One region of the Vagococcus sp. JNUCC 83 genome, then DNA from elsewhere that is predicted to be linked to it. Evidence: predicted binding sites of a transcription regulator. Region 1 holds the regulator's gene; each other region holds the start of a gene.
What was found. The regulator LexA, encoded in region 1, represses DNA repair genes until DNA is damaged. The targets are predictions, from matches to a motif close to CNAACANNTGTTNG.

Region 1 (4,355 bases):
TTCAGCTCCAAGTGGCGCACCATGTACTTTATTTGTTCCTTCGTTTTCTGCACCAAAACCAATAACAGTTTTAACTTCAATCATCGTTGGTTTTGTTGTTTCTTTTTGTGCGGCTTCGATTGCATTAGCAATTTCTTCTAAATCGTTACCATCTTTCACTAAAATATGTTGCCAACCTGATGCTTCCACTCGGCCTTTAACATCTTCAGTAAATGACTTATCTAATGGGCCATCTAAAGAAATATCATTTGAATCATATAAAACAATTAGTTTACCAAGTTTTAAATGTCCAGCTAAACTGATTGCTTCCTGTGAGACGCCTTCCATTAAGTCACCATCACCACATAAAGCATAAGTATAATGATCCACAATGTTAAATTTATCTTTGTTATATGTTGCAGCAAGATGTGCTTCTGCCATCGCAAACCCAACACTCATTGCAATCCCTTGGCCTAATGGACCTGTTGTTGCTTCAACGCCATCAGTATGATGAACTTCCGGATGTCCTGGTGTTAAACTATCCCATTGACGGAAATTTTTTAATTCTTCCATTGGTAAGTTATAACCTGATAAATGCAGCAAACTATAGAGCATAGCAGAACCATGTCCAGCAGATAAAACAAAACGGTCACGATCAACCCATTGTCTTGATGTTTTTGGATTTACTTTTAAAAATTTAGTCCAAAGAGTGTAAGCCATTGGAGCTGCCCCCATTGGTAAGCCTGGATGTCCTGAATTTGCTTGTTGAATCATGTCTAAACTAAGTGTACGAATTGCATTCACACCTAATTGATCAGTTTGATCAAATAACATATAACGCCCTCCTATTTAGGTTTTATTTACCTTTATTACATTTTACATCGAATATTTCTTTTTTACAAGCGTTTTTAAATAAAATAAACACCTAAATTATCTATCATGTAACCCTTTTTCTTTTTGAATTTGTTTTAACTTCTCTGGTGTAACGTCTGTTCCCTCTTCATCAACAACTTTCATGCCTTCTATATGATTTCTCATACCTTTTCGAAAACTATGTAAATACTCTTCTCTTAACAGTTGTTGTTCTTTTTTTTCAACATCAGTCAAACCCTCTGTTGTTTTTGCTTTTTTGGCTAGTTCATTTATTCTTGCTAATTTTTTTTCACTTAACATAAGTAAAAACCTCCTTAAAGTTCTAGTTAAATAGTATCTTAAAAGAAATAAAAAAACAATTATTACCAACGAAAAAGTACGAACATGCGTTTGATTTTAACGAAAATTTATGTTACACTCAAAAAAAAGGAAAAGAGGTATCAATATGTCAACTAAACGTTCTTCAAGACAAATAGACGTTTTAAAATATATTCACGAACAAGTTGAAGAAAAAGGGTATCCTCCAACTGTGAGAGAAATCGGTACAGCTGTCAATCTTTCCTCAACATCTACTGTCCATGGACACCTATCTCGTTTAGAAAAAAAAGGGTTAATTACACGAGACCCTACTAAACCTAGAGCAATCGAGCTTACATCAGAAGGGCTTAAGATGATTGGCGTTAATTCACCATTTATTCCAATGCTTGGAGTCGTCACTGCAGGTGAACCTATTCTTGCTGTTGAAGAAGCATCAGATTTCTTTCCATTACCGCCTGATTTAAAATACGAAGAAAACAGCCTATTTATGCTTACTATAAGAGGCGATAGTATGATTAATGCCGGCATATTTGATGGAGATCATGTTATTGTAAGAAAACAGTCCTCTGCTATCAATGGTGAAATTGTTATTGCCATGACTGACGAAAATGAAGCAACATGTAAAAGGTTTTTTAAAGAAAAAAATCATATTCGATTACAACCAGAAAATGACACTTTAGAGCCTATCATACTAAGCAATGTTTCGATATTAGGAAAAGTTGTCGGCCTTTATAGAAACCATATTTAATAAAGCATGATGTTATGCTTTATTTTTTTCTTTACAAAACGAACAGATGTTTGTATAATACATTTACAAAACACAGAACACATGTTCGTTTAAAAATTTAAGGAGTGATTTTATGTTTGCTATAAGAAGGTATGCTCTTATTTTAGTTGTATTAATAATTGGAATTGTACTAGGTAATTTGGGACTTGATGTTGCTTTAATTATTGTGACACCTTTAATCCTTTTATGGTTGATGCTTTGGGATGAAAAGAGTTATCGTCGTTCACAACAAAAAAATCACCATTTCTCTTATAAAAAATAATCATTGATTTTCAGTGTTGATTCATCTACCCTTAACTTAAAAGAAAGGATGATTAATTTGTCTAAATCAACCATTGAATTAACTAAACAACTAACCAATATTCCGTCTCCAACAGGAAATACATCTGATATTATTCAGTTTATTTCCAACGAGATGAAAGCTGTGGGTTACACACCTACTATTAATAATAAAGGAAGTCTGATTATTACTGTTGAGGGGGCGAATACGAACAAACAACGTTTTATTACAGCTCATATCGATACTTTAGGAGCGATGGTTCGTGCGATTAAACCCGATGGACGCCTTAAACTAGATTTAATTGGTGGCTTTAATTTTAATGCCATTGAGGGAGAGTATTGTACAGTACATACACAAAATAATAAAAATTATACTGGAACGATTCTCATGCATCAAACGAGTGTCCACGTATATAAAGACTCAGCCACTGCAAAAAGAGACCAACAAAATATGGAAGTCAGACTCGATGAAAAAACATTCTCTAAAGAAGATACTGAAAATCTCGGCATTCAAGTTGGGGATTTTATAAGCTTTGATCCTCGTACACTAATCACACCCTCCGGTTATATCAAATCTCGTCATTTAGATGATAAAGTAAGTGCTGCTATTTTGATGAATTTTTTAATTGATTTAAAAAAAGATGGAAAAAAATTACCTTATACAACTCACTTTTTCTTCTCAAACAATGAAGAAATTGGTTATGGTGGAAATTCTAATATCGATCCAAATGTTATCGAGTATGTTGCTGTTGATATGGGCTCTATGGGAGATGATCAACAAACAGATGAATATTCTGTTTCAATTTGCGTAAAAGATGCTAGTGGACCTTATCATTTAGGTTTAAGAAATCACTTTGTTTCCTTATGTCAAAAACACAAAATCCCTTATCAATTAGATATTTATCCCTATTATGGTAGTGATGCTTCTGCTGCTATGAGAGCTGGTGCTGATGTAAAACATGGCTTAATTGGCGCTGGTATTGAATCTAGCCATGCATACGAAAGAACGCATGAAGAATCCATTCAATCTACTGAACAATTAGTGAAAGAATACTTATTTAGCGAGCTATCTATTTAAAGAAAATATTCAAAACAAGTTATTATCTGATATTACAGCTATATTACTTGACCTTTTCTTCTTTTCATCGTATGGTTAGTTCATAAGCTTATATTATAGTGTGGTTTTTTACCATGATGAGCAGGCAATATATGGATTGCTTAAGTCCTTAGTCACCATATTTAACTTAGTAATTAATTATTAATTGTTAAGATTGCCTCAAAAGGTATAATATAGTCTTATCGTTCGTTATTGATAAGTTTAACACTCTTATCAATATCACTAGATAAATCGACAAGCTCATCACAACGATTATATCTACATGAACTAAATAACGAACTAACTAAGATGTTATATTCTAAAGGAGGAAATTATTTATGTCAGTAGTGTTAAAAGTAGAAGAAAGAGCAACTAGACCAAGATCTATCCGCAGAAAACTTAGAGAAGAGGGCCGTGTACCTGGTGCTGTAAATGGTAATGGTATTCAAAACCTATCAATCTCAGTTGATGCACGTCAATTAGAAAAAGATATTCGTGAAAATGGATTAAACGCTGTTTATGTATTAGACTTAAACGGTAAAAAAATCAGTACCTTATTACACACATACGAATTAGATACATTTACTAAATCATGGATTCACGTGGAATTCCTTGCAGTCGATATGTCTCAAGAAACTGAAGTTGAAGCAGAGTTATCATTAGTTGGAACTCCTAAAGGGGTTAAAGCAGGTGGTGTATTAGAACAAAACTTATATAGCATTGTTGTCTCTGCCACTCCAGATAAGTTACCTGAACGCGTTGAAGTCAACGTTGCTAATTTAGAAATTGGAGACTCTTTAGTTGTTTCTGATATTCCAAAACATGATGAGTTTACTATTGTAACTGATGCTGAAGAACAAATTTGTTCTGTATCTGAAATGTCAGCACCTGTTGAAGAAGATACTGTTGGTGAAACAGCAGAACCTGAATTGGTAAATGGTAAAACTGAAGAAGACTAATTTTAAATTTTTAGCTGAACTCTTTAAATGAGTTCAGTTTTTTTATTCTTTAAAAGATTACTAA
Region 2 (4,355 bases), 460 kb from region 1:
AGTAAAGTCATGATTTTTTAGATTGACAAACAAATAGTCAACTAAAGCAATCATTAATAAAGAAGCTAAGATCAACGTTAAATTAAATGGCCAACTCCGCATAGCATCATTTGTTCCTAAGTAGCTAAAGTTGTATTGCCACCATTTGCTCTGACTATTGGTTAGCATTGCAAAAAATACGCCACCAATAATAACTGCAATCAAAAGAGACACAATCATTGAAGAAGTGAAAATATTAGCTGAATAAATCATATAATAGTTAATGACACAAGCAAAAAATAGAAAAAGAGCACTGGCAGTATAAACATCTAAAGTTGCGCCAACAAATAATTTACTCATCATCCAAAAGAAAGCTGATAATAGTAAAGCAAGTGCTACGGTAAATGAAAAAATAATCGTCGGCACATTTCGCCAATAAATATCCTGTGTGGATTGATTTTTTGGATTTTTTTTACCTTTAATGAAAAAATACGTAAAAGATACCATGCCACTAATTAATCCTAAAGTAATTAAATGACTGGCAATAGAAAAATTGCCCGTTAATGGAATTTGAGTAAGTCCTTTTTTTATAATCGAGTAAAAAAATAGAACTGTAACAATCATCGATGGGTAGATAAAATACTTTAGTGAAATGGATTCATTGTTTTTAATCGTTGTAGGCCTTTCGATAATCAGACGATTCGCCTCTTTTTTTATCTGAATAGTACCAGTTTCATCTTTAACATCATCTAGTAAAGAAGCAGGTAAATCAACTGTATATGTTTTTTTTGACATAGTACGCCTCCTTTATATCATTCCTTCATAAGGATTAGTATATCAAATAAGTAGACATAAAAACATTTAAAAAGCCATTCAACCACGTGAATGACTTTACGTTGTCCATAGATCATTGATAGCTTCTCGTTTTTCTTCATCAACAATATGGGTATATATGGCAGTCGCACTTGTTCCAGTTTGACCTAGTTGATGCGAAACTGTCAGTAGACTATTCGTTTTTTTATAAAGTTGTGTACCAACTGTATGACGCAATTTATGCGGAGTGACTCTCACTTTAAATGCTTCACTGTATTTTCCGACAAGTTTTTCAACGGTCGATTGATCAATTTGTTGAGACGTACCACGATAATAGGATAAAAATAAGCTTTTTTCTGTCTCGCTAGGCTGATAAAGTTGTGAGCGTTGCTCGAGATAACTCACAATATATGGCATGAACACAGATGATATCATTGTCGTATCCTTAAATCCACCTTTACGAATCACTGTAGCTTCCATATTTAACACATCTAAGTCTGACACTTTCATGTTTACTAGCTCTGATAAACGAATACCAGTACCTAAAAATAAGGAAATAATAGCAATATCTCTGATTTTATTTCTTCTAAAAGCATGTTTTGCTTGGTGACTAGACAGTAAATTCTCATACGTTTCATCAATAAAAGAGATAAATTCAAGTGATTCATCACCAATGAATAATTTATTCTCAATCGATCGTGAACGATCTTGAAGTGTTCGTCCAGTTTTTACATTATCCACTTTTTCCATAATATTAATGGCTATATATGGTTGGCCATGCTCATCTGATGTTTGTAGTGATAAAAAATGAAACAATGATTTTAAAGCAGTAATGGATCGTTGAATACTGACATAACTTCTCAGTTGTCCATCAGATGTTGTCCCAAGGCGAGGAGAGGATAAAAGAAATCCTTTATATAACTCAACATCCTCGTAAGATAGCTGTCTTAGCTCAGAGAGAGAAATTTGAGCAGGGGAGCTTTCAATGCGTGATTCTTTAGCAAGCCATTCAAAAAAACGACGAAACTCTTTTGAGTACTCGTATAGAGTTGTGATTGAATAGGGGACAATCCGCTTTTTCTGTATGTATTCTTTTACAAAAAAGGGAAGAGTTGATAATTCTTGTTCTAATCTATTAATTAATTTTTCCTGTGACATAAAATAACCTCCAAACATATGTTTGTTTTAATAATATGCTTATTTTATAATAATGTCAATAAAATATAATTTATTGATGTTTTTTATATAAATATGTCTATGTTTCAAGAAAGATAATACTTTCAAGAAACATAAAAATAAGAGAGAACACATTCTTGTTGTATTGGTATATAACAGATAAACTAAGTCAGATATATAATTTAGATAATTAAATATATTTTTCATTCATTATAAATAACAATATATTTTGATAGTATTTTTAGTCATTATTAATGATGCTTAGTTAATTGATTCATTTTGTTAATCAATTTGGTTACAATGTATTGGATCATAACTGTAGTAAGATGCTAAGATAAATGAATTATTCAAATAAATATCATCAGATATATCAGTGAAATTTAGTGACATGAGCTGTAGATACCTTTAATCAACTATGATTATGTATCAAAAATTAACTTCGTTTAATATATATTATGTAAACCAATTAAAAATAATTTATCTATCAGTAAGATAGTTAGCTCTTCTCTTTCTCTTTCTCTTTGACTAAATAAAAAGTTCTAAAGGTTTATTTAGCCCTTAGAACTTTTTAGGAATCACAGTAAACTGTTCATCAGTTAGTTTAATGACATCCACACTGTGATCATAAAATTCTGTTAAGATATCTGGTTTAAATAAATCTGATTTTAATCCTTGTGCAAATATTTGACCTTGTTTAAGCAATAATACGTGATCCACACTGGTTGGTATTTCTTCAATATAATGAGTTACAACAATTAATCCTTTAGTCGTCTTGTTAGATGCTAGTTGGTTAATTTGAGACAGAATAAACTCCCTAGCAAATAAATCTAGTCCATTACATGGTTCGTCGAAAATCAATAACTCTGGTTGAGCCATCAATGCTCTAGCAATTAACACAAGTTGTTGTTGACCCTGTGACAAGACACCAAATTTCTTTCCAATAATCAAAGTGCCACCAAGGTTAATTAGTATATCTTTTGCTAACTGTTTATCTTCAGCTGTGGTTTTCTCCCAAATACCGATACTTGCAAACTTTCCACTTAGCACAATATCCTCGGCAACATCATATGGTCTGATACGTTGTTTTATATCTGAGCTGATCCATCCGATTTTCTTTTTTAAGTCTGGAATGGAAGTGTTACCAAATGTTTCGCCTAAAATCGTTAACTGTCCACTTGATGGCCAGTCGTAACCAGTGATTAACTTCAATAAAGTGGTTTTACCAGAGCCATTAAGTCCTAATATCGCCCAGTTTTCATCTTTTCTCATTTGCCAGTCTATGTGTTGTAGTATGGGGTGCTTCTCTCTAATAAATGACACGTTTTGACAATTTATTAACATTTATATCACTCCTTTATATCAATAGGATAATATCCTAAATGCTGATACGTTGCACCAAGTAAGGTAATTTCTTCTAAAGCATACTCGATTAATGGAATATTACCACTAATCTCGACGTCAATAATAAAATAATATTCACCTAACTCTGTTTTTAGTGGACGTGATTCGATTTTGCTCAAATCAATTTCTCGCCATGCAAAAGCTGATAATACTTTATGCAAGATTCCTGGTGCATTTTTAGGCAATGTGATAAATAAGGTTAATTTTTCAGGTTTTCGGTCATCATTTTTAAAGGGTTGTTTTCCTAATAACCAAAAACGCGTTTGATTAAATCGATTGTCTTGAATATCTGAGGCGAGTATTTCTAATCCATACTCTATTGCTGCTTCTTTTGAGGCAATTGCAGCAACTGATTGTGCTGGGTTTTCTGCGACGTATTCTGCTGCAAACGTTGTCGATTGAACTTGCTCAATCAAAACATCTGGGTAATACGTTTCTAAAAAATGTTGAGATTGTGCTAAAGCTTGAGGATGTGACACTATTTTTTTAGGAATGATGGTTAAATCATTTACTAACAACTGCTGTTCAATTGGTAAAATAATTTCACGGTAGACTTGTATATCATTTTGATGGAAAAGTCCATCAATACTTGTGTGAACAGACCCTTCTAAAGAGTTTTCAATTGGAACAACGACATAATTAACTTGATTATTCTTTAGTGCTTTAATACAGCTGGTAATGCTTGCGTAAGGTTGTAATTCTTTGTCATCAAAATAACTTGCCGCAGCTTTATAAGTAAAAGAATTTTTTGGTCCTAAATAACCAACCTCCATTTAATCACCTACTTTTTTTAAAATAACATCAGTAATTTCTTCTGGTGTTTTATTTGTTGTATTGACAATATAATCAGCCATCTCTTCATAAATTGGTATTCTTGGTAAAAAAATATCTTTTACCTCTTTTAATGTTTTATTATGAATCAATGGTCGATAATTGATGTCATCTTGTGCAATTCGACGTAGCAATTCATCCAAATCTGTTTGGAG
Region 3 (4,355 bases), 1.2 Mb from region 1:
TGACACTCACGACATATCAGAAGAACAGAGCACACATGATTTTCCTCATCTTGACTATTTTGGTCAAATGCATGGTACGTACCTATTTGCTCAAAGTGATGAGGGACTCTATATTATTGATCAACATGCCGCTCAAGAACGTATCAAGTATGAGTATTTTAGAGAGAAAATTGGGGATGTTGGCGAAGATAAACAGCAATTACTTGTTCCAATCATTTTAGAGTATTCAATTGATGATTATTTAAAAATAAAAGAAAATTTAAATGTATTTGAAGAAGTAGGAATTGAACTAGAGGACTTTGGACAGCAAAGTTTTATCATTCGTTCACACCCAGCATGGTACCCAGCCGGAAAAGAGGAAGCTACTATTCGTGAGATGATTGATATTTTTCTAGAAGAAGGGAAAGTAGATGTTAAATCGTTTCGTGAAGCAACAGCTATCATGATGAGTTGTAAACAATCTATTAAAGCCAATCATCATTTGGATGAAAGACAAACAAGAGCTTTGCTAGATGAATTAAAAACGTGTGAAAACCCATTTAATTGTCCACATGGTCGCCCTGTTTTGATTCACTTTACCAATCAAGACATGGAAAAATTATTCAAACGAATTCAAGAGCCCCATTAAGAAAGAAGGATGTATATGATATTAGCATCAGCATCACCTAGAAGAAAAGAATTATTATCGTTTGTCACGAGTCATTTTACGATTAGTCCAGCTGATATTGATGAAACAGTTAATGTAGGTGAAATGCCTAAAGAGTATGTTCGTCGTATGGCTCGAGAAAAAGCTAAAGAAATCGTTAAACTTTATCCTAATGAAACAGTGATTGGTTGTGATACAACGGTTGTGTTAGATAATGATATTATGGGAAAACCAATCGATGAAAAAGATGCTTATCGTATGTTAGAAAAGCTAAGTGGGAACACTCATCAAGTTATGACAGCTGTTTGTGTGATAACACCTGAAAAAACATATGAACAGGTTGAAATTGTTGATGTGTTATTTTATGATTTAGACTCTGAAGACATTACAGGATACATTAAAACTGGAGAGCCAATGGATAAAGCAGGTGCTTATGGCATTCAAGGCAGAGCCAGTGTCTTTGTAAAAGAAATTAAAGGAGATTATTTTTCTATCGTAGGTTTACCAGTAGGGTATCTAAATCAGTTATTTAAACAATTAGGAAGGTGAGACAGTTGGCAAATAAAGAAGAGTTAAAGCAAAAATTGACACCATTACAATATCAAGTCACACAAGAAAGTGGAACTGAGCGACCTTTTTCTAGTGAGTATGATCGGTTTGATAAAGAGGGCATCTATGTTGATATTGTAAGCGGCGAGCCATTATTTTCTTCAACAGATAAATACGACGCAGGATGTGGATGGCCGTCATTTACTAAGCCTATCGCAACATTACAAGAACTTGAAGATACAACACTTGCTAGAGTAAGAACAGAGGTAAGAAGTTCTAAAGCAGATTCTCATTTAGGGCACGTGTTTCCAGATGGCCCACAAGATAAAGGTGGGTTGAGATATTGTATTAATGGTGCGGCTTTACGCTTTGTACCAGTTGAAGAGTTAGAAAAAGAGGGATACAGTGAGTATCTGGCTCTTTTTAACTAATTAAAGCTTCCCATGTTTATGGGGGCTTTTTTAGTTAGGAAAGAATAGGATAAATGTGTGAGATATGGTACAATTTTAGGGAACATGCGTACGTGAAAGGAAGAAATAATAGTGTATGAATACATCAAAGGGGTAGTAACATTTACGAGCCCTTATTATATAGTCATTGAAACAAATGGCCTAGGTTATCAAATTGCTGTGGCGAACCCGTTTCGCTATTCAGCTCATTTAAATCAAGAAGTAACCGTTTATTTGCATCAAGTCATTCGTGATGATGCTCATTTACTTTATGGGTTTGCTACACTTGAGGAAAAACAATTATTTTTAAAATTAATTAGTGTTTCAGGAATTGGACCCAAAAGTGGGTTAGCTATCATGGCGTTAGACGATCATGCAGGATTAGTTCAAGCAATCGAAGCGCAAGACGCAACGTATCTAACGAAATTTCCAGGCGTCGGGAAAAAAACGGCGCAGCAGATGATTTTGGATTTACAAGGAAAATTAGATGATGTGGCCATCGAAGTACCCGAAACAAGTGCTATTTTAACACAAGAAGATTTATTTACAGTGGAGCCAACACAACAACTAGATGAAGCAATCGAAGCATTAAAAGCACTTGGTTATTCTGAAAGAGAAATTAAGAAAATTAAAAAAGAGCTTGAGAGTTATCAAGACAAGACAACGGATGAGTATTTACGTATTGGGTTGAAATTATTAATGAAAAAGTAAGGACTGATAAAGAAAATGTCAGAACAAGATGAAAGACTTGTCTCTTCTGAAACATTAGACACAGAAGAATTGGTAGAAAAATCACTTAGGCCAACTAGATTATCGCAATACATCGGCCAACAAAAAGTGAAAGAAGAGTTGACAATTTATATAAAGGCTGCAAAACAACGAAATGAAGCACTCGACCATGTCTTACTTTATGGACCACCTGGATTAGGTAAAACAACGATGGCGATGGTTATCGCTAATGAAATGGGCGTTAGTATTAAGACAACGAGTGGCCCGGCTATTGAAAAGCCAGGAGATTTGGTTGCAATACTAAATGAGTTAGAACCTGGTGATGTCTTATTTATCGATGAAATCCATCGTTTGCCACGAGTTGCTGAAGAACTGTTGTATTCAGCGATGGAAGATTTTTATGTGGATATTATGATTGGACAAGGCCCAACATCTCACCCTGTCCATTTTGAATTGCCTCCTTTTACATTAGTAGGGGCAACGACACGAGCAGGTATACTATCAGCTCCTTTAAGAGATCGTTTTGGGATAATTTGTCACATGGAATATTATAATGAAGAGGATTTGAAAGAGATTGTCATTCGTTCGTCAGATATTTTTGATGTGATAATTGAGGAAAGTGGTGCGTATGAAATTGCAAGACGTTCGCGTGGCACACCACGTATTGCTAATCGCTTGTTAAAACGGGTGAGAGACTTTGCACAAGTCACTGGTGAGGGAATCGTAACCAAAGCTATTTCTGATAATGCATTAAAAATGCTTCAAGTAGATGATAAGGGACTAGATTATGTCGATCAGAAATTACTTCGTGCGATGATTGAGTTATACAATGGTGGACCAGTTGGGTTAACGACCATTGCTGTAAATATCAGTGAAGAACGTGAAACAGTAGAAGACATGTATGAACCTTACCTTATCCAGAAAGGGTTCATCAAACGCACACAAAGAGGACGTATCGTAACAGAATATGCGTATCAACACTTAGGTTATCCTTACAATCAAGAAAGTTAGACTATCAGACTGTTTTTATTTGAGACTAAAAGTGTTAAAATACAACAGGAGAAGGAACAGAAAGGAAATAGGTGAGGATATGACATTAAAAACCTCTGACTTTGATTTTGATTTACCAGAAGAACTGATTGCACAAACGCCACTTGAAAATCGTGCATCATCAAAGTTATTAATATTAGATTCTAAAACAGGAGCAATTGAAGACACTCAATTTCCTGCGATTATAGATGAATTAAACGAAGGAGATGCTCTTGTTATGAATGATACAAGAGTTCTTCCTGCTAGACTTCACGGAGAAAAGCCTGATACAGGTGGACACCTAGAAGTGTTATTACTAACAAATACTACTGGAGATACATGGGAAACGTTAATTAAGCCAGCGAAACGTGCCAAAAAAGGAACGGTGATTTCGTTTGGTAATGGCGCTCTAAAAGCAGTCGTTGATGAGGAATTAGAACATGGCGGTCGAATGATTACCTTTTCTTATGATGGTGTGTTTTTAGAAATTTTGGAATCACTTGGAGAAATGCCATTGCCACCATATATCAAAGAAAGACTAAGTGATAATGACCGTTATCAAACGGTTTATGCCAAAGAAAATGGATCAGCTGCCGCTCCAACAGCCGGTTTACATTTCACACCTGATGTTTTGAAAAAAATAGAAGAAAAAGGTGTTAAGCTAGTCTATTTAACCCTTCACGTTGGACTTGGAACGTTTAGACCAGTCAGTGTCGATGATGTAGAAAATCATAAAATGCATAGTGAATTTTATCGTTTAACAAAAGAAGCAGCCGACACGTTGAATACTGTCAAAGAGCAAGGTGGAAAAGTTGTGGCAGTTGGGACAACGTCGATTAGAACACTTGAAACTATTGGGACAAAATTTGACGGCAAATTACAAGAAGATAACGGCTGGACTGATATTTTTATTAAGCCAGGCTATGAATTTAAGATAGTGGATGCATTTTTAA

Region 2: xerS (tyrosine recombinase XerS) is a predicted target of LexA. The motif match lies at 1,962-1,975, and genes of this name have one in related genera.
Region 3: ruvA (Holliday junction branch migration protein RuvA) is a predicted target of LexA. The motif match lies at 1,706-1,719, and genes of this name have one in related genera.

What each region holds. Positions count from the first base shown of each region.
Region 1 is NZ_CM132204.1:401,899-406,253, reverse strand. Features, by position in the region: gene tkt (transketolase) at 1-813, opposite strand, end outside; gene JNUCC83_RS01905 (DUF896 family protein) at 910-1,152, opposite strand; gene lexA (transcriptional repressor LexA) at 1,298-1,918, shown strand; gene JNUCC83_RS01895 (hypothetical protein) at 2,031-2,219, shown strand; gene JNUCC83_RS01890 (M42 family metallopeptidase) at 2,268-3,314, shown strand; gene JNUCC83_RS01885 (50S ribosomal protein L25/general stress protein Ctc) at 3,671-4,291, shown strand.
Region 2 is NZ_CM132204.1:863,788-868,142, forward strand. Features, by position in the region: gene JNUCC83_RS04030 (DUF998 domain-containing protein) at 1-774, opposite strand, end outside; gene xerS (tyrosine recombinase XerS) at 871-1,950, opposite strand; gene JNUCC83_RS04040 (ABC transporter ATP-binding protein) at 2,527-3,309, opposite strand; gene pheA (prephenate dehydratase) at 3,315-4,142, opposite strand; gene JNUCC83_RS04050 (shikimate kinase) at 4,143-4,355, opposite strand, start outside.
Region 3 is NZ_CM132204.1:1,647,835-1,652,189, reverse strand. Features, by position in the region: gene mutL (DNA mismatch repair endonuclease MutL) at 1-628, shown strand, start outside; gene JNUCC83_RS07990 (Maf family protein) at 638-1,195, shown strand; gene msrB (peptide-methionine (R)-S-oxide reductase MsrB) at 1,201-1,626, shown strand; gene ruvA (Holliday junction branch migration protein RuvA) at 1,738-2,355, shown strand; gene ruvB (Holliday junction branch migration DNA helicase RuvB) at 2,371-3,384, shown strand; gene queA (tRNA preQ1(34) S-adenosylmethionine ribosyltransferase-isomerase QueA) at 3,464-4,355, shown strand, end outside.